Regions from separate parts of the Sphingobium sp. TomTYG46 genome, predicted to be linked through region 2. Evidence: riboswitches for the same ligand, from Rfam matches in the RefSeq annotation. Region 2 holds a riboswitch; each other region holds the start of a gene.

Region 1 (11,387 bases), 420 kb from region 2:
ACGTCCCGCTACCCCTGCGTGGTGGCATTTTGTCACACTTATGATGGAGCCTGAACGGTTCTCGACCGCTGCGGGCATTGCGGATCAGGGAGTCGAGGCGGGGCTTCAATCGGCGGCCTAATGGGCAAGTGTTCGCGTCCTGATCAGGGCGCTTTGCGCCGCCGGGCCTGAATGGCCTCCAGTTGATCGATGCATCCAAATCCCGACCGATGGGATCACTGATCAATCCTGATCGGGATCATCCGATGATCCTGCGACCTACTTGTCCGAAGGTGAACTTGCGGTGGTCGGCCGGGTCGCGATAGCCTGCATCCAGCACGATCACCGGTGAACTGGCGACACAGATGCAACGGCTTCGGCTCGAGGGAAAACAAGCCTCAAGAGGAGAGAGAGATGACGGACATGTTGATCCGTGGCGGCACGGTGGTCGATGGCACAGGCGCGCCCGGCTATGCTGCTGACGTGCGCGTGGCAGGCGGCAGGATCACCGAGATCGGCGCGGGTCTGACCGCCGCCGCCGGTGAGGAAGTGGTGGATGCCAGTGGATGCTATGTGACGCCGGGCTTCATCGAAAGCCATACCCATTATGACGCGACGATGTGGTGGCAACCGGACCTTGATCCGCTGCCCGGCAACGGGGCGACCACGGTGATCCTCGGCAATTGCGGCTTTAGCGCCGCGCCGCTTTCGAAGGAAAAGGCCGCGCAGTTGGAGATGATCAAGATTTTCTCCTTCTTCGAGGATATTCCCTTGAAGCCCTTCCTCCAGAACGTCCCCTGGGACTGGGAGAAGTGGTCGGAATATAAGGCGTCGATGGCGCGCAACATCAGCCTGCCTGCCAATTACTCTGCGTTCGTCGGCCATATTGCCCTGCGTCTCGCTGCGATGGGCGTTGAAGCTTGGGATCGCGCGGCAACGGCTGAAGAGATTGCCCGCATGGCCGAATTGCTGGAGGATGCGCTGGCCGCTGGCGCTCTTGGGCTCTCGGACAATCTGCACGACCATGATGGCGACGACCGCGCCATCCCCACTTTGCTCGCCGATGATGCGGAGTTCGAAGCGCTATTTGCGGTGATGGAGCGCTATCCCGGCACCACCTATCAGGTCATCATCGACACCTTCATGCGCAAGACCGGACCGGAAAGTCTGGAGCGGCTCGGGCGGCTGACGAAAGGCCGGACGATCCGTATGCAGGTGGCGGGTGGCATTCCGACGCTGGAATTCCAGAAGGATATTCTGCCCCGATTGCAGGACACCCTTGCGAAGCTGAAGGAAGAAGGGATCGATGTCTGGCCAGGCTATGCGCATGTCTCGCCGACCAGCACGCTGAGCCTTGTCAAGTCGCTGATCTTCGCCCAGTCCAATGACTATGTCTGGCATGAGGTTGTCCTTGCCGAAACGCATGAGGAGAAGGCACGCTTGCTTGCCGATCCCGATTGGCGGGCGCGGGCGCGGGAGAGTTGGGACACCAAGGCGTGGCCGCATTCGCCGATGAACAATCCGCAGGACTTGTATCTGCTGGATAGCGAAAATGGCACCGGCCCCGTGGGCGGCACTTTGAAGGAATTTGCAGAGTCGCGTGGCCTGCACCGTTCGGACGCGATGGCGCAGTGGATTCTTGAGAATGGCACCAAATCCACCGTGCATATGGCGCCCTTCCCGAAGGATGAGGACTTGACCATCCAGCTTATGCTGGACCCGCAGACGGTTGGGAATATCTCCGACGCGGGCGCGCATCTTCAGATGCTGTGCGGTGGCGGAGAGAATATCCTGCTCTTCACCAAATATGTGCGGGAAGGCTTGCTGACGGTGGAGCAGGCGATCCATGTGAAGACGGGTAAGCTCGCCAATTTCTTTGGCCTGCATGATACGGGCGAGATCAAGGTCGGACGCCGCGCCGACATTGCCGTCTTCAACCTGAGTGAGGTCGAATATCGCAATATGGAAAAGCGGTTCGACGTGCCCGATGGCGACGGCGGTACGACATGGCGCTTCACCCGTCCGGCGGCGCCCATGCGGCTTACGCTGGTGAATGGGGTCAAGACCTTCGACGGCAACAGCTATACCGGCGCCCGTCCGGGCGAATATCTGGTGCCCACCGCTGCGGCGAATGACGCGCTGGCTTCGTTGGAAGCCGCTGAATAAAGAAACGGGTGCGGGCGGTGCATGCCGTTCGCACCCCATTCTTGCAAATGGGAATATCGATTTGGCTAAATTCGGTGCGATCGACCAGATCGGGATATTGGTGGATGATCTCGATGCCAGCATAAATCGCTGGATTGACCATTCGGGCGTGGGTCCATGGACCGTATTCCGCAATGTCGCGCTGGATGGCCAATATCGTGGCGAGCCGACGCGGGTCACAATGCATGTCGGATTGTCCTATCAGGACGGCGTGCAAATTGAACTGATAGAGGCTACGAACGACGCTCCGTCACCCTATCGAGCTGATGATGGGTCGCGCTTGCTGGGCCTTCATCACATCGCCCGCATAGTCGATGATCTGGACGCCGCCGTTGAAACGGCGGTGGCGGGGGGCATGGAAGTGCTTTTCACGGCGCATAATCCTGCCACGCGCGTCGCCTATTTGCGCGTCCCCGGCGAGCCAGGGCAATTATTCGAATTTATCTGCGGCCCTGACATGCGCGGCATGTGCGAAGCTGGGATGGCGGCGGCCCGCGACTGGGACGGCAGCGAGCCTGTAACGGTGATCGACTTCGCGGCAATGTAGTAGGCGGCTGCCCCTCATCAGAGGGGCAGTGCCAATCGTGATCTTACTCCGCCGCCATGGAGGGCATACCCTGATGGCTCGGCCTCGGGTCTTCGCTGATCGCGGTGGTCCATGCCCATTCACCGGGCTTTGGCGGATTGGTGATGCCGAATTCCTCGCGAATATCTGTCACCTGCCAGTCGAGATAGTCGCGATAGGGGATTAGGAAGAGGGGATGCTTCCAGTTACGACCCTGTGCTGCGCCAATGTCTTCAGCGTCCAGCTCTATCTTCACCGAATCAGGATAGAATAGCCCGCTCTTCATCATCGTCTTGGCGCGCAGATAGGAGCTGACGCGGTTGAAGAAGGATGCGAGTTCGGGTGTGAAATACTTATAAAGCGCTCGCATGTTCGCTGCCAGCAACGCTATTTCACCGGCATGATTGGTTTCAAAACCCGTGATCATATGTTCAATGTCATGTGTATGAGTCCGTTCCTTCATGTAGAAGTCGAAATCGGTCTCTATCTCCATTCCCTGGAAGAAATGGTCCATATTATAGCCGCTATTGACCACGAAATCGTACATTACAGCACGTAGCGTGCCGGGCTCGGCCCCTGCCAGTTCCTCATTTTTGAAGAGCGAGACCTTTTTGCCGTCCAGCCAGGTCTTGAATTCAGGAAGTCGCGCCTTTTCTTCCTCGAACAGCTGGAAGATGCGGGGCCAGTTTTCCAGTTCCATTAATATCTTCACGACGTCGGGAATATAGGCCGTGTTAGGCAGTTCAGCCCCGTTCCGCCGCAGCATCTCCTGAGCGATCAGCGCGCGCAGTTGCGGGTGGTTGAGATAGGGCGAAGAACTGATCAAGACGGAGCTTTCGGTCGTGAAGCCCGGTCCCGAGCCATTATAATATGCAAAATCCGCGCTGCTTACACGCGCTGCGATCTCGTTTTCCATCATCTCTCTCCTCTTCATTCTGTCTTTTAGAAACTCACCCCAAGTTCGACACCATAGGTCCACCCGCGTTCGTAGCTGCGGTCAACATATCTGCTTTGTAGGGAATGCCGCTCAATATCCCGCTCGTGACATTGCCGGTGGATACCTTGCCATAAGCGGTCATCCGGTTGGTTGGCCGCCAGATTACGATTGCACGTGGTGACGCGCAGCTGCCCGCTTTGCTCCGCCCGATGGCGGTCACGGCGACGGGCACCTTTTGCAGGCTTTCATCGCGCCGTTGTGCTGTCACCATGAGGTCGGCCAACTGCCCCTGAACCGCAGCCTGCGTGGCCGGGTCGGCAGTCTGCGCCAGAGCCGCTGTCGGGCCGAGCGATGATAGGCCCGCTAACGCAACGGCAATAGATGAACGCATGGCAATCCCTTCCTTTCGTCGGGCGATGCCATCCCTCGGTATAGGCCGTGCTTCGTTTAGAAGCCCGGTCCACCATCCGGGACCGAACACGCGTATGCGCATCCGAAAGCGGACGTTTGGCGGTGTTCCGCCATTATATTGTTCATGATGCAGCCTGATCTGCGACGCATGGCCGCGAGCCCTTTCTGCATCCTCTCCTGACAGCTTCGGCCACCGATCAGCTCTTCGGCCGAGCCATCTCGTTTGCATGCAGCGTGTCTTGAAATGATCCCTTCGTCAAGTATCATCCACAATCAGCGAGGTTTCAGCGGCGCCACCGGACATGCTACTGCAAGAACAGCGTGCCATTCCCCCGGCAGGGCCGAGGTGCGGCGATCCGCCTGCGCGATTTCCCGCAGTTCGGACCTGAAACGCTCGATCCTTTCCGCGACGCGCGCGACGCCCACGGGCGACAGCTTGACCGTTTCCACGCCGAAGATCGTATCGGGGTCGCCATAGTTCAAATTGAAGAACAGATGCTTCATATGCTGTTCGAAATGTCTGCGCATGGGCTCGCGTTGCCACACATGGGCCGGGTCCAGTCGCGCGCGCAGACGTCCTCCCGGCAGGCGATCGATCAGCGCCAGCCTTTCCAGTCGTTCGACATGTTGCGCGATATGTTCGGGCGGTATGCCAAAGCCTTCCTCGGCTTCGGACACCGGCCAACCCGTGACGATGATGAAGAATATGGTCGATAATTCGGGGCTTGTGGTCAGCGCCTTTTCCTGCGCCAGCGTCAGCTTGTCCGATGACCGATCGCGCACGGCGGCCTCTTCGGCGATTTCGGTGAGTGTGGTGTCGGCGAGCGCGCACAGTTGCGACAAGGTGCGCAGGCCCAGCCCGCGTCCATGCAGCCATCGTTTGACGGTAGCGGTGCCCACGCCAAGCTTTTTCGCGACGTCGGCCTGGGTCAGGCCCGCTGCTCGCAGTCTCCGTCGGAGCGCCGCCAGCAGCAGTTCATGTTCCATTCCGAAAGGGTCGTTGGACGGATGACAGGGGCTCATCAGATGATCCCTTCCCACGCTGCAAGGATGATATGGGTCGGCCACGGCGCTAGATCATATCCCGCGATGTTCGATCGTGGATGGTTCCGCGATCGATATCCATCCCTCGACTCTTCGGCTGCACGGCTTTCGTGCAGCCGAAGCTTCTTGTCTTCTCCAGTCATGGCCTCTCCAGCTTATTCTTTTAGGAAGGGTAAGTAACTCGACGCCGCTGACAAGGTCCAACTGACCCTCGCCCCACTGGAGCATTTTCCTATCGCATTCGCGCATGCTTGTGCATAGTTTCGCTCTAGGAGCAGCGTGGGGGGTGAATGGAATGAGCCAGTTTCTCGATTATCTTCAGGCGCGGGCGGACGAGGAAGACGTGTCGGACTGGTTCCTGGTCAGTCAGGATATGATCGACCAGTTCGCCGAAGCGACCAAGGATCATCAATATATCCATGTCGATCCGGAACGCGCGAAACAATCACCCTTTGGCGGGACGATCGCTCATGGTTTCCTGACGCTTTCACTCTTGCCGCACCTGTGCGCCGATGCGCGAGGCAACGTCGTTCCCGACGGCGCTACGGAGATTAATTATGGCAGCAACAAGCTCCGTTTCCTGGCGCCCGTTCGATCCGGCAAACGTGTGCGCGGAAGGTTCAAGCCGCTGGAGATCGTCGAAAAGCGGCCGGGGCAGCTTCAGCTGACTACCGAGGCGACGGTAGAGATAGAAGGTGAGAGCAAGCCCGCCCTCATCTGCGAATGGATAACCCAATTCCAGCTTTGATCCGGCAATCGTCGGAGTAAGCGGATTGGGCTATCCATTTAGGCTGCGGTGTTGGTCGCGTGGAGACCGAAGGCCATGCGCGCGGCGTTGATGGTGTATTCATACTCCTCGCCACCGGGTACGAGGTCGTGCCAGTTCTTGTTCGTGATCGCCGCGAAACTGTCCTGCCATATTTTGCAGGCGATCAGTTGTATTTCTGTTTCCTTGGGCGCGCGCTGTGCTTCCAGGCAGTCACGCAATATCGCGTGAAAAACGGCGCCCCTTAATGGTGCGTGCTTCATTGGCATCCTCTCCAGGCAACTGATTCTCTGTCCAGATTGCCGAGGGGAAAGTTGCATAGAGGAGAAAAGACGTCAACTACGTCTCAAAATTTCCACGGGTATTTAACGTGTATTATATTGTGGTTTGACTGTTGCCCTGTCCACTTTTACTTTATGAACACCGCCGTTCATTATGTAAGCCATTGATCGGGAAGGCCGCAGGTCTTTCTGGATGCGGCCTTCCCCAGCATCAGAAGCTGAACTTGATGCCGCCCCTTACCGTTCGCGGTTCGACCACGCGGCTTAGCCTCCCTTCGACAGGCTCCGCATCGGCGGCGGGAAGGTAGGATTCGTAATAATAAGCGATGTCCTTGTCCCGGCTGCCAAGGATGTTGAGCAGTTCGGCATAGACTTGCACCCGCTTTCCCTTCCACGCGGCGCGGGCGTTGACGACCGTGCTACCGGAATCGCGCACGCTATTGTCCTCGATCAGTGGCGAAGGGCCAAGGTGACGGACGCGGATGCTGGCTTCCCATGGGTCAAGCACGATGGCTGCGCCAGCGGACGCGGCATTTTTGAAGGCGTTGGGGATATGGTCGCCATTGGTGTAGCGGCTGTGGCTGGCAGTGTAGTTGCCGTCGAAAGCGAGCCAGGGGAGCGGCCGCCAGAAGGCGACAAGCTCATAGCCATGGCGGCGGCTGGCTCCGCTGGGTTCGACCGCGTTGGAGTCGCCGACGAAACGCAGTTCGCTGCCGACATTCAGCCACCAATAGGTCGCGGTGAAGGTTAAGCCGGGCAGTTGCAGGCGGCCGCCCAATTCCTTGCCGGTGCCGCGCACAAGCATGGGAACAGGCGTATCGACATTGACCGCGCCGCGCGCATCGTTGGAATGGAAGCCCCGGCCCCAATTGGCATAGAGTTCGACCTGCGGCGTGATCGCCCATGCGGCCGACGCCTTGGGCGAGATGAGCGTGTCCGAGCCGCTGCCTTCACCCAACGCGGCGGCGACGGCGTCCCGGCTGCGGACATCATAATGATAATAGTCGCCACGCAGGCCTCCCGTGATGCGCAGACCGGGGAGCGGCGTCACGGTCGCTTCGCCATAGAGCGCGGCTGACCCTTGCTTGACGCGACAGCGGCCGAGCGAGGAGAGGAAGACGCGGTTCGCGGTGCGGTTGACGCCGACATTGCCGATCGCGTCATAGCGGTTTTCCGTGCCCAGCTTCAATTGCAGCGCCGGGTCGACATCCCACCGCTTTTCGCCGGTGAAGCCGAGGACCCAGCGGCGGTCGAACTGCTCGATCTGCGCGCTGGTGCCGTCGGGATCGGTGTAGGTGGGGTTGGAGAACATCGTCCAGTTGTAGAATTGCGCGTAAAGATTGGCGCGCCATGTCGGCTGGACGGTGGCGAGATTGCCGATGATCCGCGTGGTTTCGCCGCGCGCTGACGGATCGGGCGAACAGAAGACATCGGGGCAGAGCGGCGTGCCGATGATCCGTTCGGGTATCTGCTCGGTTGGACGCCATGTCGCGCGATAGGCGTGGAGCGTGGCGTCGATCTTACCGGCTCCGGCAGGGAGGGTATATTTGGCGAAACCCGCATAGTGACGCAGATGTTCAGGCTCCTGCCATGGCCCGTCATAGGCCTTGGCCTGCGCGACCAGGGTGAGATGGCCCGCGCCCGCCTTTACCGTGCCGCCCGACGCCAGCCTGCGCCAGCCGAAGGATCCGCCCTCCGCCGCGACCCATGGTCGGTCATAGCCATCGATCGTGGTCATATAGGCGGCGCCCGCAAGCGCGAAGTCGCCGCCATCGGCGCGATAGGGACCTTTGCGAAAATCCTCCCGCGCGATGATTTCGGGGATGAGGCCGTTGAGGTCGAGATAGCCCTGACCATGGCCATGGCTGCGGAAGTTCATCTGAACCCCGTCAATATAGGTGGTGAAGTCCGACCCATGGTCGAGATTGAAACCGCGCAGGAAATATTGATTGGCCTTGCCGCTGCCCGAATGCTGGGCCGCGACCAGCCCCGGCACGGCTTCGAGCAGTTCGGCGACGCGCAGCAGCGGGCGGACGAGAAGGTCCGCGCCGCCGACGCTGCCTTCGCTGGCCGCATGGGCGGTGCCGATCTTGTCCTCTCCCCGGCCGAAGACGATGATGGTGCTGGCATCGTCGCTCGCGTCATTGGCGTCGGCGGCCAAGGCGGGGAAGGGGAGGAAAGTGGCGGTCAGCGCGCAGGCGGCGCGGTGGAAAGGATTGGGTAGTTTCACATCATGCACTCCGGGCGTCTGGCGACATCCGGCAAGAGACCTGTCGTCTGGCGACGACCGGCGCACGCAGGCGGCCGGACGCCCCCAAGGCGGCCGCCAGCGTCACCGAAGCGGCCTCTTGCCGCTCGTTCGTCGCTCAGACGGAGTTCACCGTGCCGCGGCCATCCCCTGGACCAAGGCAAGAGCGACCAGACGCTGGCAGGTATCCTGGCTCGCGGGTCATCGCTTGATGCACGGCCTTCCCAGGCCTCGCAGGATTTAGCGTCCGGCCCAGTGACTTGCCCTTCCTGCCTCTGAGGAAGGGCGATGTGCATCGCGCTCGCCGCTTACAGTTGCAGGGACAGCCTTGGCTTGGGGAGGTGGATGCCTCCTTTACCATGTTCCCTTTTAAGCCTCTTTCGAGGCACCGGCGCGATCATTTCCCCAGGGGTTGCCCGGGTGATGGGGGCGATAGCGGAGGTGTGGAGGTTGGGCAAGGGGGGGGTGATGAACGGTCTGTTCCCTCTCCCCTTCAGGGGTCGATGAGAGGCACGTGACTCTCATCGAGGTTAGGGAGAGGGGAGCGACGCTGGTTGCTTTACAGTCCCCTCTCCCGCCTTCGCTACGCTCGGCACCCTCTCCCCTGAAGGGGAGAGGGGATGAGGTGGGTATTCCTGCTCTTCACAGTTCGTCATCCCAGCGGAAGCTGGGATCTCCGGGTGAGGACGCGTGCGGTCGCTTGAGATGCCAGCTTTCGCTGGCATGACGGGAGGGGATGACGTGCGCCCGCTTGTCGCGCCAAGTCAGTTCAGGGTCGCGCCGCGCTCTCGTTGGAGGCGTAGGGCCATGGCTTGGTAGCGGACGGCGCGTTCGTTGTGGAGGGCGATGGTTGCCTGGTCGGCGCCGCGCAGGCGGGCTTCCCTGGCTTGCCGCGCTTCCTGGGCGGCGCAGGCGGAAAAATGTGACGCGTCATTGGGGCGCATGGCCCTTATCCTCTCTCAATCTCTTATGGCTCGAACGATAACATCGGCCTGTTTCCCGCCGCCATTACGCAGGTTAACTCCGGAAAGCTTCTGTTTTTTGACAGCAGGCTTGCAAATGATTTCAGAAGAGGATTTCTGCGCTTTTCAGGCAGTTAAGCGGGTGGCGCTAAGGTGCTTCTTGCTATCAGCCGCCCCGGTTCCACGATGCATCGCGGAAGGTTTCGCGCAAGAAGCCGATGAAGGCGTCCACGGCGGCGGGACGGCCTGCGGCGCGGGGGTGGACGGCGTGAACGGCGAGGTCAACGGGGCCTTCCCAGCTATCGAGGACGCGGACGAGGCTGCCTTTCGCCATCAGGTCGCCCACGTCCCAGAGCGAGCGCAAGGCGATCCCGACGCCGGTAAGGGCAAGTTCGCGCACGATTTCGCTGCTGTTGGTGCGGACATGGCTTTGGCCATCGATCAGCTTGCGTGCGCGGCCATTCACCAGCCGCCAGGGCAATTGTCCATCGGCCGCGAGCAGGCGGTGGCGGGGGAGGTCGGCGATCTTGTCCGGAATGCCATGCGCGGCGAGATAGGCTGGGCTGGCACAGAGGATGCGGCGGTTGGTGGCGAGATGATGCCCCTCCAAATGGAGAGGAATGTCGCTGGTGATGCGGATCGCCACGTCGATACGCTCGGCGAGCAGGTCTTCATAGGCGTCGGACAGGTTGAGTTCGAGGTCGACGCGCGGATGGAGGTCCAGGAAGCGGCCGACATGAGGTGCCACATGCAGGCGGCCGAAGGAGGTGGGAGCCGAAATGCGCAGCGGCCCGGACGCACTCCGGTGCCGACTGGTGACGCGTTGCTCCGCCTGCTGGATGGCGTCGAGGATGGCGACAAGGTCGCGGTGCAGGCTGGCGCCTTCCTCCGTCAGGGCAAGGCGGCGCGTGGTGCGATGGATGAGGCGGACGCCGAGGCGCGCTTCCAGCCGGGAGATGCGTTTCGACATCATGGCAGGCGAGATGTTCAATATGCGGCCTGCCGCCGAAAGGCTGCCTGCCTCCACCGCGCGGGCGAAGAGAAGATAATCGGGATCCATCGATGATCTTTTCCTGTGAGGAACAGATGCTTTGAGTTCTTGTTGTCTAGTGCGAGGATGGAGAGGGGTCTATAGGCTTTCGTCACAGTATTTTGGATGGAGAGTTGCCCATGGACGGCATGATCGAGAAATCGGGTCTTATGGTCGCCGCCGAGCTGGCGCGCTTTATCGATGGAGAAGTCCTGCCAGGGACGGGGATCGCAGCGGAAGCATTTTGGCAGGGCGTGGCTGCGATTTTCGAGCGGTTCGCGCCGCTTAATGCGGCTCTGCTGGAAAAGCGCGACGCGATTCAGGCGCAGATCGACAGCTGGCATGGCGAGCAAGCGGGGCGGCCGTTTGATGCGGAGGCTTATCGGGCTTTCCTGACCCAGATTGGCTATCTGGTGCCGGAGCCTGCGCCTTTTTCCATCGGGTCGGGCCGGGTGGATGCAGAGCTTGCGACCTTGGCGGGGCCACAGCTGGTGGTGCCGATCCTCAACGCGCGGTTCCTGTTGAACGCGGCCAATGCGCGTTGGGGCAGCCTTTACGATGCGCTGTATGGGACCGATGCGATCCCCGGCGCGGCGGCGGGCAAAGGCTATGATCCAGCGCGCGGCGCACAGGTGATTGGGTGGGCCAAGGCATTCCTGGATCGGGCGGTTCCTCTGGCGGAAGGAAGTTGGGCGGATTGGGCGGGTGGCACGCCGGTCTTGCGCGACCCCGCGCAACTTGCCGGGCGGGCAGGGGATAACATCCTGCTTCGCAACAATGGGCTGCATATTGAGCTGGTGATCGACGCAAGCCATCCGATCGGGCGGGATGACCCGGCGCATCTGGCCGATGTCGTTCTGGAATCGGCCCTGTCCACCATTTGCGATCTGGAGGATTCGGTCGCGGCGGTCGATGCGGCGGACAAGGTCGCAGCCTATGCCAACTGGCTCGGCCTGATG
Region 2 (8,434 bases):
TCGCCCTGAGCTTGTCGAAGGGCTTTTCTTTCCTTGAAGAGAAGTGAGGGGCTTCGACAGGCTCAGCCCGAACGGCGAATAGGTGGGAGCGGGTTGCGCTAACGCCGCACCACCACTGAATGCCAATCCGTCCGCTGTTCCCATCCGCGTCGTTCCAGTTCCGGGGCATCCTCTTCGCTCTCCGGCCGTCCGAGGCAGAGCAGCCCAAGACACTCCCAACTGGCCGGAACGTCCAGCATCGCGTCCACGCCTTCCGCTTCCATGATCGACACCCAACCCATGCCGATCCCCCGCGTCCGCGCCGCCAGCCACAGCGTATGCACCGCCATGACGCAGCTATAGCGGCGCGCTTCGGGCATGGTGGCGGCGCCCAGATGATGGCCCGTCTCCGTCCCATCGTCGCAATAGACTGCGAACAACACTGGCGCCTCGCGGAGGCCGTGCAGCTTCAGGCTACGGTAGAGCTTGTCCTGATCGCCCTCATACTCCCGGCCCGCTTCCCTCACCTGCGCATCGACATGAAGCGCCAGCCTCTCCCGCAGCCCCTCCGTCTCGATCCGCACAAAGCGCCATGGCTGCGATAATCCGACCGATGGCGCGCGATGCGCCATGCTTAGCAGCCATTCGACATCGCCCTCGTCGATGGGATCGGTCCTGAAATGGCGAATGTCCCGCCGCGCCCGCACCAGCGCCTCGAACTGCGCGCTGTCGATCGGGGTTATGGCGGGTCCACTCATGTCAGAATTCTATTCCTGCCTGTGCCTTCACGCCGCTGCGGAAGGGATGCTTGACCAACGTCATTTCGGTGACGAGATCGGCCGCTTCGATCAGCGCTTCGGGCGCATTGCGGCCGGTGATGAGCACATGCTTCATTTCGTCCCTCGCAGTCACCGCCTCGACCACTTCCCCCACCGGCAGATAGTCATAGCGCAGGACGATATTAAGCTCATCTGCCAGCACCATATCATAGGCCGGATCGGCGATCATCCGCTTTACCTCGTCCCATGCTTCACGGGCGAGGGCGATGTCGCGGGTCTTGTCCTGCGTGTTCCAGGTGAAGCCTTCGCCCATGGGCTTGAACGTGACATTGTCTGGAAACGCATCGAACACGACTTTTTCTCCGGTGGTCATTGCGCCCTTGACGAACTGGACGACGCCGACCTTCTTGCCATGGCCGATCGCGCGCACGACCATGCCCAGCGCCGCGGTCGTCTTGCCCTTGCCCTTGCCGGTGTGGACGATCAGCAGGCCCTTTTCCTGCGTCTTGGTGGCCATGATCTTGTCATGGGCGGCCTGCTTCTTCTTCATCTTTTCGGCATGTTGTTCGGGGGTGCGTTCGATCATGTCGGTTCCTTGAGTTGAGCGAGGAGCATGGCCGCGCTGTTCGACCGTGGCCGCCACAGCCCCCGGTCCAGCGCTTCGCGGAGGCGCGCGGCGGTTTCGCGCAGCGCGGCGGGGTTGGCGTCCGCCATGAAGCCGCGCACCACCTCATCCTCGATGAAGGCGGCGTGGACGGCGTCGAAATGATGATCCTTCACGCCATGGGTCGTCGCGGCAAAGGCAAAGAGATAATCAACCGAGGCGGCCATTTCGAACGCGCCCTTGTAACCGTGCCGCATCATGCCCGCGATCCATTTGGGATTGGTGACCCGCGCCCGCACCACCCGGCCGATCTCATCCTCCAGCGTGCGGACGACGGGCCGCTCGGGTCGGCTATGGTCATTATGATAGCTGAGCGGCTTGCGGCCGGAGAGATGCTCGACCGCCGCTGCGATCCCGCCCTCGAACTGGTAATAATCGTCGCTGTCGAGCAGGTCATGCTCGCGATTGTCCTGATTCTGGATCAGGGCGTCGGCATCGCTCAGGCGCTGGCTGAAAAGGTCTCGTTCCGCGTCGCCCTCGACCCCGCCACCATAGGCATAGCCGCCCCAATCGAGATAGATGTTCGCAAGGTCCGATCGATCATGCCACAACCGCTCGTCGATCATCGCCTGCAAACCCGCACCATATGCACCCGGCTTCGATCCAAAAACGCGAGCCCCGGCGCGACGCAGCGCCGCCTTTTCAGACGTCCCCTCCGCAATCAGCGCAGCCGCCTCCGCCCGCTGCCTCGCCGCAGCGGGATTGTCTTCATCGGGTTCATCCAGCGCCATCACGGCGCGCGCGGCGCTGTCGATCAGGTCGATCTGTTCGGGAAAGGCGTCGCGGAAAAAGCCCGACACGCGCAGCGTCACGTCCACGCGCGGTCGGTTCAACTCGGCGATCTTCATCACCTCAAATCCGACGACCCGCCCCGATGCCCAGTCCCACCGGGGCCGCACGCCCATCAGGGCCAATGCCTGCGCGATGTCGTCCCCACCCGTGCGCATGTTCGCCGTGCCCCATGCGGAAAGGGCCATGGCGCGGGGATAATCGCCTTCGCGCTGGAGATAGTCCTGCACGATGAGGTCGGCCGACCGCTGGCCCAGATTCCAGGCGGCCACGGTCGGCACCGCGCGCGTATCGACCGAATAGAAATTCCGCCCGGTCGGCAACACATCGGGACGCCCGCGCGTGGGCGCGCCGGAAGGGCCGGGCAGCACGAACTTGCCATCGAGTGCGCGGAGCAGCCCCGCCTTTTCCGCGTCGCCGCAGGCATCCACGCGAGGCGCAAGCTGTTTCCTCACAGCCCCCAGAACCGCCGCGCTATGCGGTCCCGGCGCTTCTTTGCCATAGTCGATCAGCTGGATGGCGTAGAGTTCCAGCCGCTCGACCGTGTCCCCCACGCTGCGCCACGCATCGTCCGCCACGCTGCCCAGCACCTCCGGTCGCGCGCCTTCCCATGAAGCGCCCATGCCGCAATCCAGCGGATCGAAGCCCAACTCCAGATCGTCCGCCAGAGCCCGCAGCAGCGATTGCTGATCCTCGTCCAGACCCCTGGGGCAGCGGGCGAGGGAGATCAGCAAGTCCCGGCGCAGCGCACCTTCGGGCGAGCGGGTAAAGATATGCAATCCGTCCCGAATCTGCATTTCTTTCAATTCGCACAGATAGTTGTCGATCGCTGCCAAGGCATCGTCTCCGCTGCCCTGCGCGCCCGCATCCTTGTCCAGCCCTTGAGACGCCGCCAGCGCCAATATGTCCCGGCGCAGCGTTTCCAGCCTGCGCGGGTCCATCCCCGCCGCCAGATAATATTCATCGACCAGCGCCTCCAGTTCCTTCAACGGGCCATAGGTCTCGGCACGTGTCAGCGGCGGCGTCAGATGGTCGATGATGCACGCGCCGATCCGTCGCTTGGCTTGCGTGCCTTCCCCCGGATCATTGACGATGAAGGGGTAGATTTGCGGTATCGGCCCGGCGCAGATTTCCGGGAAGCAGTTTTCCGATAGCGCGATGGCCTTGCCGGGCAGCCACTCCAGATTGCCATGCTTCCCCACATGCACCACCGCATGGACGCCAAATTCCTGCGCCAGCCAGATATGAAAGGCCAGATAGGCATGCGGCGGCGGCAACGCCGGGTCATGATAGCTGCTCTTGGGATCGACATCATAGCCGCGAGAGGGCTGCACCGCGACGGCGACATGGCCGAAACGATGCACCCGCAGGCGGAAAGCTCCTTCGCGGCAGAATGGATCGTCCTCTGGCTTGCCCCACCGTTCAGTGACGGCCTTTCGGACGCCCTCCGGAAAACCATCGAACGCCGCTCGATACTCCGCCAACGGGAGCGAGCATGTCGCATCACTCCCGGTCATATGCCGCATCAGCGCCGCGCCATCGGTCGGCGCGTCGCCCGTCGCATAACCAGCCTCCGCTAGCGCGCGCAGGATCGCCGCAGCGCTTTCCGGCGTGTCGAGCCCCACGCCGTTGCCAATCCGTCCATCCCTGTTCGGGTAATTGGCAAGGACCAGCGCGACATGGCGATCTTCCACAGGCGCTCGGCTTAATTTTGCCCAGTTCGCAGCCAGTTGAGAGACAAAGCGGACACGGTTGGCCAGAAGCTGCGGCACGACGATGCTGCATTGCGTCCTCGCATCAAATCGGGCGGCGGCCTTGAACGCGACCGCCCGGGTGAACAGGCGTCCGTCCACTTCGGGCAAGGCGATATGCATCGCCAGGTCGCGCGGACCCAGCCCCCGCGCGCTGTCCTGCCACGCGGCCTGTTCCGCGCTGGCGAACAGCGTCTGGAGCACGGGGCAGTCGGCCTTCTCCAATATGGACGGCGTACGCGGTTCGCCCGGCGCGGACGCGGCAAAGGCCGTGGCGTTCAGGATGACGTCGGGCTGAACCGCCCCAATCACCCCATCCAGAAAGTCTCGAGCAAAGGGCTCCCGCAGCGCCCGGACATAGACCGGCAGGACATTGAGCCCTTCAGCTCGCAACCCGGCCACCATCGCGTCCACCGCTTCCAGAGTGCCCGCGATCAGCAAGGCGCGATAGAAGAGGAACAGCACTGTCGGCTGCCCCGATATCCAGCCAGCCCTAACCTGTTCCAGCGTCGGCCGTTCGACGCCGGGCAGGTACAGCCCCGCGTCGGCGACCGGCACCGGCGCGTCGGGCGCTCCTGCCTCCAGTCCTGCGATCCGGGCGGCGGTCTTCAGAAATGCCGTGGCATTGGCAATGCCGCCCTGCCGGAGATAATCGCGCAGCCGATCGCACATGTCCGGCGGCAGGGTGGAGGCGGCGCGCAGTTCCGGATCATCCTCCCGCCCGTCCGCTATCGCGGCAAACGCGATGCCCTTGTCGCGCGCAATATTGGCAATTTCCTCAATGCCATAGGGCCAATAGCTCTTGCCGCCCAGCAACACCACGCACACGAACTTCGCGTGAGAAATCACCTTCTCGACATAGAGATCGACCGAATAGGGATGCTTCAGCTGGAGAAGGTTTGCCAGCCGGATGGATGGCGCGCCATCCCCCAGCATCGCCGCTGCGCTGGCGAAGCAGGCAAGGTCGCTGTCCGCCACGGTCAGCAGCACGATGTCGCCCGGCGTCTGGCCAAGGTCGATCGCTTCCTCTCCATTGGAGACAGTGCCGGGCGTGGCGGTCAGCAAATGCATCAGGCGACCGCCATCTGGCCCATCAGCACCTGTTCGATCGCCAGTCGATCGATCCCCGCCTGACCGATCACCACCAGTCGCGAGCTACGCGCCTCACCTGCCTGCCAGTGCCGGTCATAATGTTGCTGGATGCGCGGTCCCACAGCCTGAATGACGAGCCGCGCCGGACGGCCCGCAATGGCAACAAAGCCCTTCACCCGCAAGATGTCATGATCGGCTATGACCTCCTCCAGCGCACTCAGCAGGGGTGCGGGATTGCCCAGCTCCCCCAGTTCCACGACGAAGCTGTCGAAATCCTCATGATCATGATCCCCCTCATCGTCATGATGGGAAGGACGTGCGTCGATTTGCTCCTCGACGCCCGCGTCGAGACCCAGCAGGATGGCCGGGTCGATCTCCCCCCGCGCGGTGCGGACGATGCGCACGCCCGGCCGCACTTCCCCGGCCAGTTGCTGCTCCAGTTCCGCCAGCCTGTCCGGCTCGACCAGATCGCTCTTGTTCAGCAGTACCAGGTCGGCGCAGGCAATCTGATCCTCGAACAGTTCCTCGATCGGGCTGTCATGATCCAGCGTGGGGTCGGCCGCACGGGCAGCGGCCAACGCTGCCTCGTCGTGGGCGAAGCGCCCCGCCGCCAGAGCGTCCGCATCGATCAGGGCGATCACCCCGTCCACGGTCGCGCGGGTCCTGATATCGGGCCACTGGAACGCCTTCACCAGCGGCTTGGGCAGCGCCAGCCCCGATGTCTCGATGATGATATGATCGGGCGGCACGTCGCGGTCCAGCAGCCGCTGCATCGTCGGCAGGAAATCGTCCGCCACGGTGCAGCAGATGCAGCCATTGGCCAGCTCGATAATGTCTTCATCGGGGCACGTCTCATCCCCGCAGCCCTTCACCAGCGATCCATCGACGCCGACATCGCCAAATTCGTTGATGATGAGCGCCAGCCGCCGCCCGCCCGCATTTTCGATCAGGTGGCGGATCAGTGTCGTCTTTCCGGCGCCCAGGAATCCGGTGATGACCGTGGCGGGAACCTTGCTCATATTGTTTGTCCTTGATTGGGGAGGAGCACGTCGATCTCGTCGAAGCGCTTCCAGCGGTAGATGATCCAGCTCACCAGCCAGCAGGCCGCGAACAGGCCGACGATGAAGAAGCCGAGGCTGTTGAAATGCTCACCCAGATCGGCCGCGACCGACCAGACGCCGCCGGTCAGCCCCAGCTTGTCGCCCAGCAACGCCGCCGCCTCGATGCCGCCGATGACGATCGCGACCAGCGCGGACACCAGCGTGATGGTGATGTTGTAGTAGAGCTTGCGGATTGGCTTCACGAACGCCCACTGATAGGCGCCCATCATCAGCGCCCCGTCCGCCGTGTCGATCAGCGCCATGCCTGCGGCAAAGAGCAGGGGGAAGATGAGCACCGTCGCGATCGAAAGGCCGCTCGCCGCCTGACCCGCCGACAGGCCGAGGATCGCGACCTCCGTCGCCGTGTCGAAGCCGAGGCCGAACAGGAAGCCCAGCGGCGCCATGTGCCAGCTTCGCGTGACCAGCCGGAAGAGCGGCCGGAACAGGCGCGCAAGCAGCCCCCGGTTTCCCAGCAATATGTCCATGTCCTCATCGACATAGGTGCCGCCATTGCGAACATGGTTGAAGGTCTTCAGGACCGATCGCAGGATCATCAGGTTCATCGCCGCGATGGCGAACAGGAATGTGGCAGAGATGACCGTGGCGATCGTGCCCCCGATCTCGCCCGCCGCCTCGACCCTGCTCAGCGCATTGGCGGCGACGGCGATCAGCACGGCGGCGATCAGCACGATCGCGCTATGTCCGATCGCAAACCACAGGCCCACGGTCAGCGGCCGCTGCCCTTCCTGCATCAGCTTGCGGGTCACATTGTCGATCGCCGCGATATGATCGGCATCGACCGCATGGCGCAGCCCCAGGCTCCAGGCGAGCAGGGCGGTGCCCAGCATCATCGTGTTGCCCGCAAAGATCAGCAGGGCAAAGAGCCACAGGCCGATATTGCAGGCGATCAAAACCGCGAACATGACAGTGGCACGGCGGCGAAGCGCCGGAAATTGTATCGCCATTTTAGACATGGCTCCCGTCGGCGTCAGCGAACCTGAACGGGACCTCCGCCAAGCGGCCGACATGATACGCCGGACGGACACCATATAGCGCCCGGCACGCATGCCGGTGCGGCCCCGCCGCACGCGTCGCTCAGACGGAATACCGTGCCCCGGCCATCCCCTGGGCCAAAGCAAGAGCGACCAGACGCTGGCAGGTCTCCTGGCTTGCGGGTCATCGCTCGACACACGGCCTTCCCAGGCCTCGCATGATTTAGCGTCCGGCCCAGTGGCTGACCCCCGGTCGTACCGGAAGGTCGCTATGCATCTCGCTCACCGCTTACAGTTGCAGGGACAGCCGCGGATTTGGGCTCCGTCTACAGAAGCCCGCACCGCATTCCCTTTGAAGCCCTTCCGGGCACCGGCGCGATCGATGCCGTGCATAGATGGCTTGGCCGCCAAAGGGAAGCGGGCAAGGCGATGAAATTGAAATGACACCGGCCGCGGGGAAATACGCACCGGACTGACATGGCCGCAGCCCTCCGCGCCATATTGCCGCGCCTGTCCTCTCCGCCTAGACCGGACGCATGTCTTCGCTTTTCTCCTTCACCCGGATCGCGCCCGATGGCGACACATCGCCGGTTACGCGCGAACTGGCGGAGGAGGTTCCCGTCGCCATCGAATTCAACGGCATCGGCTATGCCGTGCTGATGGCAACCCCCGCGGATATCGCGGAACTGGTGCAGGGGTTCGCCCTTGCCGAGCGGCTGATCCTGCCCTCCGACCCGCCGCTGGACGTCGATGTGCATGCGACCGATCAGGGCCTTGTAGCCCGCGCCACGCTGCCGCCCGATCGTGCGGAGGGGCTGCTCGGCCGGGTCCGCCATCGCGTATCGGACTCTTCCTGCGGCCTGTGCGGTGTTGAAAATCTTGAACAGGCGATGCGTCCGCTGCCTGCCATCACCGCCCGCTGCGATGCAAAGCCTGACGCGATCTTCCATGCGCTGGGTGATCTTTCCGCGCATCAGCCGCTCAACAGGCGAACCGGCGCCGTCCACGCTGCCGCACTGGCGGGCGCTGACGGCACGATCCGACTCGCTTATGAGGATGCGGGCCGCCACAACGCTTTCGACAAGCTGATCGGGGCCATGCGGCGGCAGCAACTGTCCTGGGATGGGGGCTTCGCGCTGCTGTCCTCCCGTTGTTCCTTTGAGTTGGTGGAAAAGGCTGCGCTCGCCAATTGCCCGTTACTCGTCACCATCTCCGCCCCGACCCGTTTGGCCGCCGAGCGCGCGGCCAGCTCCGGATTGCCGATAGTCGTGCTTGCCCGGCCCGATGC
Region 3 (11,387 bases), on a different replicon from region 2:
GACTTTCTCTTGTCGTGGCTGATCTTTGATGACCGGCGCGTCAAAATCTTGGTTCGGCTCGATCCTGTCGAGAAACCGCGAACGATAGGCTGGAGCGACGGCATCAGGGGCCTGCTGGTACTCAAGGAACGCTATGAGATCAGCCCAATCGCCAATGGCGCGGAAATACGTCATTCGTTTGAGTGTCGGGGTCTTATTGGCATGCTTCTTGGGAGCATCAAGCGCGGCGGCATCCGCAAAAATATGGCGGTGCAGGATGCGGCTTTCCTGACACACCTAAAAAAGCAGGGGCGCAAGCCGCAGTCTGGCAGGAGTTCTGTCCGCAAACCCGCGCCCGGTGCCCTTTCACGCGGGGCTGACAATGACTGACCGGCGGATCGCTGTGACCCCAGTAGATATACTGCGAAAGACTCTCGCATTGAGGAGGTCATCATGAAGCAAATGCTGCCCATTCTTCTTGCACTGGCAAGCCCAGGCTGCGCGTCACCGATGATCGAAAGGTCGGACGTCGCAATAGAAGTTTCACCGCATTCAAACGCAAAGTTCTCCGCATTGAAGACGATGCGACGCGGAGAGACCATGATCGTGTCGGGCAACATACAGTCCGTCCGTAGCCTGTCGCTAAAAGGGCATGTCGATATTGCTGGCTATGCCAAAGGGTCGAAGGTTCGTTCTGCAACGGCAGACATTCTGTACTTCTCACCCCAACGACCACGGCCCGCTTATTTTCGCGGGCGCTTAGTCGAGGGCGCCGAGAATTTGGATTTGATCAGTGTGTCATATGACGACGGGCCGAAGCACCCGGCAAATGACTGACGAATTGGGACGGATGTTGGGAGAGTAGAAATGCATGACCACAGTGCAGGCGGACACAGCCATAGCCACGACCATACCGCTGGCGCCAACGCCAAGATGCTTTTAATCGCCCTTGTCCTGACGGGCGGTTTTCTGGTTGCCGAGGTTATCGGTGCCTTTGTCTTCAACAGCCTGGCCCTGCTTTCCGATGCGGGGCACATGCTGACCGACGTGGCGGCGCTGGTGATCGCGCTCATGGCGATCCGCATCGGGCAAAAGGCGCCCGATGACAAGCGAACCTTTGGCTATCGGCGGCTCGAGATACTCGCGGCGGCCTTCAACGCGATCATGCTGTTCGCGGTCGCGATCTATGTTCTGGTCGAGGCCATCCAGCGCTTCCGTGAACCGGAGCCTGTCGGTTCGACAGGAATGCTCGTGGTCGCCACGCTGGGCCTGGTCGTGAACCTCATCGCCATGCGCCTGCTCATGGCGGGGAAGGATAAAAGCCTCAACATCAAGGGCGCCTATCTGGAGGTATGGGCCGACATGCTGGGGTCGATCGGCGTGATCGCGGGCGCGTTGGTCATCCGCTTCACAGGCTGGACGCTGGTCGATCCGATCGTGGCCGTGGGTATCGGCCTATGGGTTCTTCCGCGCACATGGATCTTGCTCAAAGATACCACCAATGTTCTGCTGGAAGGCGTGCCAGGGGGGCTGCAACTTGGCGAAATCCGAGCCGCCATTTCGCAGGTGCCCGGCGTCGGCGGCGTGCATGACCTGCATGTCTGGTCGATGACGACCAACGACGCCAGCCTGTCCGCTCATATCGAGATCACCGATCCGAGCCAAAGCGAGGTGGTGCGCAGAGATGTCCAGGCCATGCTTCAGCGTCAGTTTGGGATCGAGCATGTCACGATCCAGACCGAGAGCGAAGCCTGCGCAGACACCCATCATCTTCATCCCTGATGGTTTGTAGCCCTGCTACCGGCTGCCATTCGCCTTCGCTGTTCAGTGGCGTCAGAGATCAACAAGGGCTGCGGCGCCGGTTTGATCGCAGTCTTCTGGCTCCGATCCACACGCCGCTTACGGAGGTCGTCAGGCCGAGGAAGGAAAGTACCCAGAGCAGGACATCCCATGATGGCCGGTGGGAGGTGAGAATGTTCAAATCCCATTTGTGCAGCATGTCGAAAAGCCAGCGGTAAAGGCGACCGCGAGCGTCGATGGAACCAAGCTGCTCGCCGGTCCGGGGATCGAGATGCACCCATGTCTGCGCCGGATCGGTGAACGTGATCCGCAAGACGGGGAGGGATGCCAGCTCATCGGGGCCATACCAATAGGCATCGGGCTGCCTTATCATCTGGACGTTGCCGATGGAGGCTCCAGGCAGCAATTGTGTCGCTGCGCGCGTCAGGGTCGTGGGCGATGCGTTGAAAGGGCGCAGGGTCCGTCCGTCGATCAAGGCGCGTCGCCCCTGCCCGTCCTTCGCGACCATCAGAATTTCATGGCCCGGCGAGGGCATCGCCGTGATCTGGACCGCGCTGGGCATCTGCTTCCCGGCCATGATGAAGGCATTGGACGGGATCGACAGGGTGCCGAGATAATCACGCTGGTTCTTTTCCGCGATGCCTTCGGACCGGAACAGATGCCCCGGATCGACCGAAAGCCAACCGCTGAAGATCCATGCGACGAGGAAAATGCCACCCGCGAGGCCCGCGATATGATGCCAGACCATCCATCCGCGATAGGGTGTTATGCGTCCGCCCTTGTAGCGCCGTCGCCCGAGCCGTGCCCGCAGCAGCCCGATCCAGAAGCCGGTAACGCCGGTCGCGAAGCAAGGCCCCGCGACCCAGAGGATGACCTGTCGCCACAGTGCGCCATCCTGTCGCAATGCCGTGAAATAGAGCCAGTGTGGAACCGCACCCAGCCAGTTCCAGAAGCGTTCGCTGCGGATCGTGTCCTGCACGACATCGCCGGTTCGGGACGAAACGTAGATTTCGGTCCCTGCCCGGTCAGCAAGGGCGATTTGCCACAAGGGGCGGTGTCGGTCGAAGCGTTGGGCGACCGTCCATTGGTCCCGTTCGAAGGAATGGATCGACGCGACGGCGGCCCCGCCGAAACGGCGCGCAGCGCGTTCGGCCATGGCGGCTGTCACAGCCGGCACGGCCTGTCCGGCGGTCGCGGAGATGATCTCAGCTTCCCCGTCCCATGGATTTGTACGCCAGAGAGGTTTGCCGTCGCGCATTTCCAGCGTGAGTGAGCGCAGGCGGCTGCTGTCCGGCGGCGGCGCGGTGACATCGGCCCAGCGGATCGGTTCGAGCCGTGCGATCCGTTCCGCGTCCGTCAGCGACGGATAGGGCACATAGATCATCACCAGGCCCGATAGGAACCACATGGCGAAGAGCAGGCATGTGGCGATGCCGATCCAGCGGTGCCCAAGATAAAGCCAGCGGCGGGCAACATGGCCCGCCGCTGCTTTTCTGGTCGGTTTAGAACCGTGCACGCAGGGACACGTCCACCGAGCGCGGGCGGCCGAGCACCCATTGTTCGTTGTTATAGGCGGTGATCGCGTAGTCCTTGTCGAAGAGATTGTAGAGGCGCAGGTCCAGCGCGACATTGTCGGTCACAGCATAGGACAGGCTGGCGTCGACCACGGCATAGGCCGGCACGCGGAACTGGTTGGCATTGTCTGAATAGCGCTTGCCGACGTAGCGAAGGCCGGCGCGCGTCTGCAACCGCGTAATCGGCTCCCAGCGCAGCCACAGATTGGCGGCGGTTTCCGCGACACCGGGGGGCGTGAGGCCGTTATAATTGGTCGCGCCGCTGATGAAGTCGTCAAACTTCGCATCCAGCACCGTGCCGTTGGCGTCGATGCCAAACCCGTCGGCAAGGTCCACCGAAACCGAGGCTTCGATGCCTTTGGCCGAACGCTGGCCGACCTGCTCGACCGGGCTGGTGAGCGTCTGCTGGGAGAGGAGGCCCTTCTTGACGATGCGATAGGCGGCTAGGGTCGCCGAACCCCGTCCATCGAGGAAGCTCCCCTTCACGCCGAACTCGACCTGATCGCCGGTTGCGTGGCTGAATTGCACTTGACCCGTCGAATAGGTGGTGAGCGTCCCAAGCGGATCGACGCCGGTCGTGTATTGGCCGTAGAGCGACAATGCCGGTGTCGGCTGATAGACTGCGCCTACTCGCCAGGTCGTGTTGTCGAGCCGCTTGTCGAGCACCTGCGTCTCGCTCCGCACATTGCTTGGCGAATAGGCGAAGGTCCAACGGCGGACCCGGTTCTCCTCATAGCGCACGCCGCCGATGATCGAGAATTGGTCGTTCAGCTTCAGCCGGTTCTCGGCAAATACCGCATATTCGCTGGTGCGCGTGCGGAAGCGGGGCGCAATGCCCTGCGTGTCGAAGAACAGGCCCGGCACCGGGTTGAACGGATCGACCGAATCCTCCTGCGGGTCCGACCCGAAATCGTTGCTGTAGGTCAGCTTGACCAGATTGACGTCGAAACCGACAACCAGATCATTGGTGATGCCGCCCGCGACCGGCAGGCTGAGCTTCACCGTGCCCTGATCGCCATATTGGGTCTGGTCATGGACGATGCCCAGATTGTCCGCACGGTCCACCAGGCCGGTCGTTCCGTCATAGCTGTAGCTCTCCAGATTCTTCCAGCGGCGATAGCTGGTCAGGCGATAGGCGGTGTTCGAGATCGTGATTTGCTCGATCGGGGACCAGGTGGCAGTCAGCGTAGCGCGCTTGTCGCGAAAGCGCATCTCCGCGTCGGCGACGTTGAAATTGCGGTCCCGCACCCGCTCATCAATGCGGCCTTCGATCAGAGGCGTGCCGAAATATTTGCTCGGCTTCTGGTCGCCGTCATCATAGCGCAGGGTGAGCGAGAAATTGTCGGTGGGCGCGAATTTAAGCGCGCCCGACAGGGCGTGGCTCTCGGACTGACCGCGATCGACATAGCCGTCCGACCGGCGATAGCTGCCGTCGATGCGGAAGGAGAACATCTCGCCGATCGGGCCGCCTACGCCGGCGGCGGCATGGAAGCTGTCCTGCGATCCATAGCCGATCTCGCCCTGGGCCTCGAACCGCTCGCTATTGGGTTGCCGCAGGATGACGTTGATCGCGCCACCAAGCGCGCCCTGGCCATAGAGGACCGATGCTGGCCCGCTCAGCACGTCGATCCGCTCGGCAATCCAGGGATCGGTTGGATAGGTGATCGTTCCCGCGACAGGAAACAGGCGGATGCCGTCGACCAGTTGAAGCACCGATCCCTGGCCGCTGAAGCCGCGGGCCGCCAGCGCCGTGTTACCATTGCCCGGATCGGCAATATTGGTGATGCCCGGTGCGCGGGTGACGGCATCCTGAAGGGTAAGATCACCGCGCGCGCGCAATTCCTCGCCATCGACAACCGCGATGCTAGCGGGGGTTTCCAGGGGCGTCAGACCAAGCCGGCTGCCGGTGGATTGCGGAATGGCGAGAGCAGGTTGCCGCTGGCCGAAGACGATGATGGTGTCGCTTTCCGTTGCGCTGGCGGCGGAATCGTCGGCGTGGGCGGCGAGCGGCGCGCCCAGCAGCAGTACGGCGAGAGTATAACTGGATATATTGCGGATAGTCTTCTTCATTCTATCATGCCCCGTCGGCGTCATTCGACGTCGGGCAGGGGCGTGCCGTTACGAACGGTCGGCGCGCACCACGGGCGGACGCCTTGGCGCCCGTCGCACGAACCGATGCGGCCCCCACCGCTCGTTCGTCGCTCAGACGGAGTTCACCGTGCCTCGACCATCCCCTGGACCATGGCAAGAGCGACCAGACGCCGGCAGGTCTCCTGGCTCACGGGTCATCGCTTGATGCACGGCCTTCCCAGGCCTCGCAGGATTTAGCGTCCGGCCCAGTGGCTGGCGGATAGGTCAATGCCTATCCGCGCATGTACATCGCGCTCACCGCTTACAGTTGCAGGGACAGCCTCGGATTAGGGTGGCGAACCACCTTCACCGCGTTCCCTATTAAGTCCCTCTCGGGACACCGGCGCGATCATGTCCTGGCCGCTTGGCGCGTCCCGGACGGCGCTCCTGTAGTGAAATTGTGCGGTGCAGACAAGCGGGCATGGGCATTCCCGTTGGCGGTCCATTATCATTCCGTTGCAGGCTTTTGATTTTGGGGCCTGTTCCGGCCCCCTGGCGCAAGAGCCAAGCCGTCTCGGCCTGCGGCCTCCCTTGGCGATCAGGCGGTATCCCCACCCTTCCGCGCTGCGCTTGTGCAGGGCGGGTGATCCCCCTCCCCCTGATCGGCCCCGATTTGCGCCATTCCCCGACCCGCTTCGCCAGCGGGCAGAAGCCGATGGCACCCATCGCCTTCGGCTCCGATTTTGGAAGGGAAACAAGCATATGGCTCGCAGCACCACCCGCAGCGCAAAGGCCGCACGGATCGACATTTACGAGGAAGTCACCAACCAGATTGTGGCATTGCTGGAAGCTGGCACCCGCCCTTGGTCGCCGTCCTGGGCATGCGGGGCCAGTTCGCTTCCGTTGCGTCATGAAGGCACGCCCTATCGCGGCATCAACATCCTGCTGCTTTGGTCCGCCGCCATGATGCGCGGCTATGCCAATCCCTATTGGATGACCTACCGGCAGGCCCACGAACTTGGCGGGCAGGTCAGGAAGGGCGAGAAGGGCAATCTCGTTGTCCACGCGGGCACTTTCACGCCGAAGGATGATGACACCGACCAGCGCCAGAGCGGCGATGATGAGGAGGAGAGCAGCCGCGGCTATCTGAAGAAATATGTCGTGTTCAACGTCGAGCAGATCGACGGCCTCGACATGGGCAAATATCCCGCGCCATCCATCGAGATCAGGAACCGCGACGAGCGTGACAGCGAACTGGATGCTGCCTTTGCCCTCTATCCCGTTCCCTATAGCGAGGGCGGCACCAGCGCATTTTACAACAGCGTCAGCGATCGTATTCAGATGCCCGCCTTTGCCGACTTTGTAAGCGGCAATGCCTTTTTCGCAACCCTCGCTCATGAGGCTGTCCACAGCACCGGCCATAGGGATCGGCTGAACCGCGAAACACTGCATCGCTACGGCGAGAGCCGCGAAATGCGAGCCGCCGAGGAACTGATTGCCGAGATCGGCGCCGCGATGCTGTGCGCCCAGCTTGGCATGGAACCCACCGAGCGGGAAGATCACGCCGCCTATGTCGCGTCCTGGCTGACCGCCTTGCGGAACGACAAGCGCGCCATTTTCAGGGCCGCCACCGCCGCGCAGTCCGCAAGCGAACATATCCTGTCCTACATGGCAGGGCATCCCATCCAGCGCGCCGCCTGACAGCGAAACGGGCAGTGGAATGCCGCTGCCCTCCCCATCCCTATTTCCCAAGGACTGACCCATGAGCCTCGAATTTACCTACGCCGAGAAGATCGAGCGTATCCGCTTCCTCAACGATGCAGCGCGCCAGCAGCCCGGCGTATCGGGCCGTGCAACTATGACGATTGGTTTTGCCTCGCTTGATGAGCGTGACCGTCATGAAGCTGTGTCCCAGATCATTGCTTTCGATCAGTTTGACGAGGGTAACGACCCTTATGCCGAACATGATTTTGGCGCTGTCTATCGCCTTCATACGGGTGAATGGATGCAGCGCCGTCCCGGCAAGGAAGATGCCATCAGTCAGACCATATTCTGGAAAATTGACTGCTATGACAAAGCGTTGGAGTTTGGCAGTGAAGCCCCTTGGGATGACGAACGGACAACGCGCCTGCTGACAATCATGCTGGCGAGCGAGTATTGAATATCGCTGCCGCCCCGCTCGGCGGGGCGGCCATATGGGCTGTTGGTCAATAGCGATTTATTGTGTTTTCGCTCCATTCTGGATAGGATGCTGAGAGGGCAATTTACCATGCTTGAGTTCGACATCGGGGCGGTCAGAGTGCAGATTACGGCGATGGATTTCATGCGGGGTGAGGCGGCTGGCGAGCTTGCTGGCTGATCCCCTTGGTATCCGATGACCCTGCCTCCGCCCATGACGGCGATGAGCCTGTACAGGCCCGGACGGGGCCGGGAGGCATCGCCTTTCTTCCTCCGCGTGATCCTCCCATCGGCCAGCGTTACCGCATTTCCCTTGGAAAAATTCGGGATGAACTTGACCGTTATCTGCCAGCGGCGCGCCGTGAGGCGGCGGACCGCCTTCAGGCGTTGGTCAAAAATGGCGCGCCTGAGCCTCGCATCGTGGCTGCGCGGATCGAACTGGCCTATCTCCGTCATGCCAAAGGTCCGACCTATCAATCGCATTTGCTGACCCATTTGGGGCACAGGGAGGTCGATGCCGTTATTTCCCCGCAGCAAACGCCCCTGGAGCGGGTGCGAGAGATCGGCGCTGCCCTCGCGACGCGCATCAACAGTCAACAGCCGGCGAACATCTTGCGCGCTGTGCGTTCGCTGGAACGGCCGATCCTGGCTCCCGGCCAATCGCCTGCCCATGAGGGCCTGGCCGAGACCTTCCTGAAAAATAACCCCGACCAGAATAAGGCCGATCCCCGCTTTGCTGCCGCGCAGGTCATTGTCGACAAGATACAGGCCGTTTCGCAGGCGCGCGGCGATGGCCCCCGTCTGATCGAAGCGGCGACCGATGCTGCTCGCACGGCGGTCGCCGCCAATATCAGGGCTGGGAAGCCTGTTGACGATGGAATCTCCTTGCCCCTCTCCCCTGCTCCCAATGGGCCGGACAAGGGCAGAAGCCGCTAACGGTCACGCTCGCGCGTGGCGCAGTTCATGGCACCGTCAGCCCTCCTTGACGGCCTCTGATGCAGGGGAACACCAAGGGCGGCCGCCCTTTCGTTCCCGAACAAAAATAGACCGCCCGTGTAATCCGCCAAGCCCGGTGGTCCGCCGCCCTTTGGGGCGGCGACCAGGCTAAGGCGGCTCGCCCGCGCCAGCGGTCGATTTTTGCCCTCCCTCCCCGTCCCGCTCCTCGCCGGAGTGGCAGAGCCGCAGGCCGCAGGCAGCGGCTTTCAGCCAAGGAAGGAGGTCAAAAGAATGACTTACACACGGTATCGAGGCGATCCCTACTGGAAACGCGCGAAGGTGGACGGGCTGGCCGTTGACGGCACCCCCTACAAACGAGGCGAGCGGGTTTTCTACTACCCGCGCACCGGCGCGACCTACGCCGGAGACGCAGCGCACCGCGCATCGGTCGAGTTCGAGGAACTGGCCGCCTTGGAGGGCTGACCCTCCCCTTCCCCATTCGATCATTAAGATTTTCAGGAGCTACCATCATGGCTATCATGACCGTCAAACTGTCGCAGCTTCGCCTTTCCCCGCTCAACACGCGCCGGGTTAAGCCTTCCGCGATCAACTCCATGGCCGACGACATTGCGGCGCATGGCCTGTTGCAGAACCTTGTCGCCTATGAAGAGGATGAACTGTTCTGGGTTTTCGCAGGCGGACGGCGCTATCGTGCGCTCAAGGAACTGGTGAAGCGCAAGAAGATCGCCAACAGCGATTTGTTCCCCATCGAATTGCGGACCAAGGAAGAGGCCATCGAGCTATCCTATGCCGAGAATGCGGCGCGTGAGGACATGCACCCTGCCGATGCGATCCGGGCATTTGCCGCGATGCGCGATATCGGCATGTCGGCGTCGGAGATCGCGGGGCGGTTCGGTTATTCCGAAAGCTATGTGGCGAAGATGCTGCGGTTGTCGGCGCTCAATCCCAAGCTGATCGACATTCTCTCCAAGGACCAGCTTACCCTTGAGGCGGCGAAGGCGCTCACCCTGTCGGACGATCATGCCGAGCAGCTTCGCGTTTTCAAGGCGTCGAGCGGCCAAGCTCACCGGATCAGGAGCATGTTGACCGAAGAGAAATTGACGACGCAGAGCGGCGCGTTCCTGTTTGTCGGGCGCGATGCCTATATGGAGCATGGCGGCACAATCACCCCTGACCTGTTTTCGCAGGGCGATGGCGGCTATGCCGACAATCCTGAAATCGTGGAGGAATTGGCCCAAGCCAAGCTGGACAGCGTGGCCGGGGAATATCGGTCGGCGGGCTGGTATGAAGTGACTGCGACTTTCGATCAGCCCTATGACCTCTACAACAAGGGCTACCTCTATCCGGCGGAGCGGGAGCCGAGTGAGGTGGAGGCCGAACGCATGGCCGCGCTGGATGCCGAGATGGAGGCCATTGCCGAAGCCGAAGGGGAGGATAGCGACCGCATCGCGCCCCTGATGGAAGAACGGGAGTCCATTGCGGCGGGGCTGCGATCCTACAATGCCGATCAGAAGGCTGTGGGTGGCGTGGCGCTCTGGATTTCGCGGGATGGCTCCCTTGGTGAGCGTATCTATCGCGCCAAGGCCGAGAAAAAGCCCAAGGCAACGGGCGCGACGGGCGGCCCTGCCCCGCTTTATCCAAATAGTCTCTACGCCGACCTTAGCCGGATCAAGACCCAAATCGTGCAGGAGGCGGTTGCCGCCAACCCGGCGCTGGCGCTCGACGTACTTCTGGACTCGCTGGCTGGGCAACTGTTGCATGGCGCACAGGGCTATAACCTCGCGCTGGAATTGAAGGCGGAGACGGTTGCGACCGACGTTCCCGACGACATGATGGCGACCAGCGATGTTCGGCCTGTCGAGGAAATGATGGCATCCCGCTTTGCGGCGCTGCCGATCGAGGGGCGGTTTGAGGCGATCCGCGCCATGGCGGACGACGACAAGATGGCCCTTATGGCTGGACTGGTCGCCGTGATGCTGGACGGTACGATATTCGCTGGCGGTTGGCCATCAGAACGGCACCATCATTTCGAGCAGATCGCCAAGGCGAGCGGCGTGGACATGGCGGAACGGTGGACCGCGCCCATCGCGCTGTTCGACCGCATGAAGCGCGCCTCGCTCATTTCGCTTCTGCGTCAGGAGACGGGCGATGCCAGCGCCGACAATTGCGCGACGATCAAGAAGAAGGCGGACCTTGCTGTCAACGTGTCGGGGCGTCTCCCCGGCAACTGGCTCCCTGATCCTTTGCGAATTGGTGCCTTCGACATGCCGGAGCAGCCGGGCACGGATGAGGCCGACGCCGTTGAAGATGGCGGGTGCGATGAGGATGCCGACGAAATGGCATGAGTGGACCGGGGGGCGGCGCGAGCCGTCCCCCTTTCCTTCCCATGGCCCTCGGTGAGATCGGCGCGATGGCCCTGCGAACCCATCGCGCCTCGCCGCCTGACACCGGCGATGGTGCCGCGCTCCCAAGGTCGTGCGGCACCAATGTCTCAATTAAACAAAAAATGTTCGCCATAAGAGAATTTCAGTTGACTCTGATAGAACTTATGTCTAAACAGGCGCAAGGCAAACGGGATAGTGGCAACAGCCCACCTTAAACTCTGGGTGAGAAATCACCTGCGGGACCGACTTCGGTAGGTTCTCCCACTTGTCGGCAGGTCGAGGGGCCTCCCGCGCCACGCGGGAGCCGCCGCCGTCCCCGATAAGGCGCGTCCGGGTGGACCGGACGCGAAGGGTTAGGGGGGGTGCTTCTTCTCTAGTTGTTACTCTTGTTGGTGGAGCTGGCTTCAATTCCGAAGCGAGCATAACAGGAGTATAGTCCATGGGT

The links. A riboswitch is a leader RNA that binds a small molecule or an ion and turns the genes downstream of it on or off. The one in region 2 is predicted to bind cobalamin.
Region 1: linked by a shared signal. The riboswitch ahead of ACZ5YV_RS13505 (TonB-dependent receptor) and the one ahead of ACZ5YV_RS15445 (HoxN/HupN/NixA family nickel/cobalt transporter) in region 2 are both predicted to bind cobalamin.
Region 3: linked by a shared signal. The riboswitch ahead of ACZ5YV_RS17300 (TonB-dependent receptor) and the one ahead of ACZ5YV_RS15445 (HoxN/HupN/NixA family nickel/cobalt transporter) in region 2 are both predicted to bind cobalamin.

Annotation. Positions count from the first base shown of each region.
Region 1 covers NZ_AP027325.1:14,621-26,007, forward strand. Annotated here, with positions in the region: gene ACZ5YV_RS13465 (hypothetical protein) at 1-121, shown strand, start outside; gene ACZ5YV_RS13470 (N-acyl-D-amino-acid deacylase family protein) at 394-2,145, shown strand; gene ACZ5YV_RS13475 (VOC family protein) at 2,201-2,731, shown strand; gene ACZ5YV_RS13480 (hypothetical protein) at 2,775-3,665, opposite strand; gene ACZ5YV_RS13485 (hypothetical protein) at 3,700-4,077, opposite strand; gene ACZ5YV_RS13490 (helix-turn-helix domain-containing protein) at 4,371-5,120, opposite strand; gene ACZ5YV_RS13495 (MaoC family dehydratase) at 5,437-5,889, shown strand; gene ACZ5YV_RS13500 (hypothetical protein) at 5,928-6,170, opposite strand; gene ACZ5YV_RS13505 (TonB-dependent receptor) at 6,400-8,349, opposite strand; cobalamin riboswitch at 8,599-8,844, opposite strand; gene ACZ5YV_RS13510 (hypothetical protein) at 9,201-9,380, opposite strand; gene ACZ5YV_RS13515 (LysR family transcriptional regulator) at 9,565-10,458, opposite strand; gene ACZ5YV_RS13520 (malate synthase G) at 10,569-11,387, shown strand, end outside.
Region 2 covers NZ_AP027325.1:480,915-489,348, reverse strand. Annotated here, with positions in the region: gene bluB (5,6-dimethylbenzimidazole synthase) at 99-737, opposite strand; gene cobO (cob(I)yrinic acid a,c-diamide adenosyltransferase) at 739-1,344, opposite strand; gene cobN (cobaltochelatase subunit CobN) at 1,341-5,033, opposite strand; gene cobW (cobalamin biosynthesis protein CobW) at 5,033-6,073, opposite strand; gene ACZ5YV_RS15445 (HoxN/HupN/NixA family nickel/cobalt transporter) at 6,070-7,119, opposite strand; cobalamin riboswitch at 7,292-7,536, opposite strand; gene ACZ5YV_RS15440 (formate dehydrogenase accessory sulfurtransferase FdhD) at 7,683-8,434, shown strand, end outside.
Region 3 covers NZ_AP027326.1:9,251-20,637, reverse strand. Annotated here, with positions in the region: gene ACZ5YV_RS17320 (SRPBCC family protein) at 1-369, shown strand, start outside; gene ACZ5YV_RS17315 (hypothetical protein) at 433-816, shown strand; gene ACZ5YV_RS17310 (cation diffusion facilitator family transporter) at 847-1,761, shown strand; gene ACZ5YV_RS17305 (PepSY domain-containing protein) at 1,820-3,295, opposite strand; gene ACZ5YV_RS17300 (TonB-dependent receptor) at 3,282-5,423, opposite strand; cobalamin riboswitch at 5,600-5,843, opposite strand; gene ACZ5YV_RS17295 (ArdC family protein) at 6,186-7,124, shown strand; gene ACZ5YV_RS17290 (DUF3768 domain-containing protein) at 7,186-7,584, shown strand; gene ACZ5YV_RS17285 (hypothetical protein) at 7,788-8,537, shown strand; gene ACZ5YV_RS17280 (hypothetical protein) at 8,829-9,020, shown strand; gene ACZ5YV_RS17275 (ParB/RepB/Spo0J family partition protein) at 9,068-10,903, shown strand.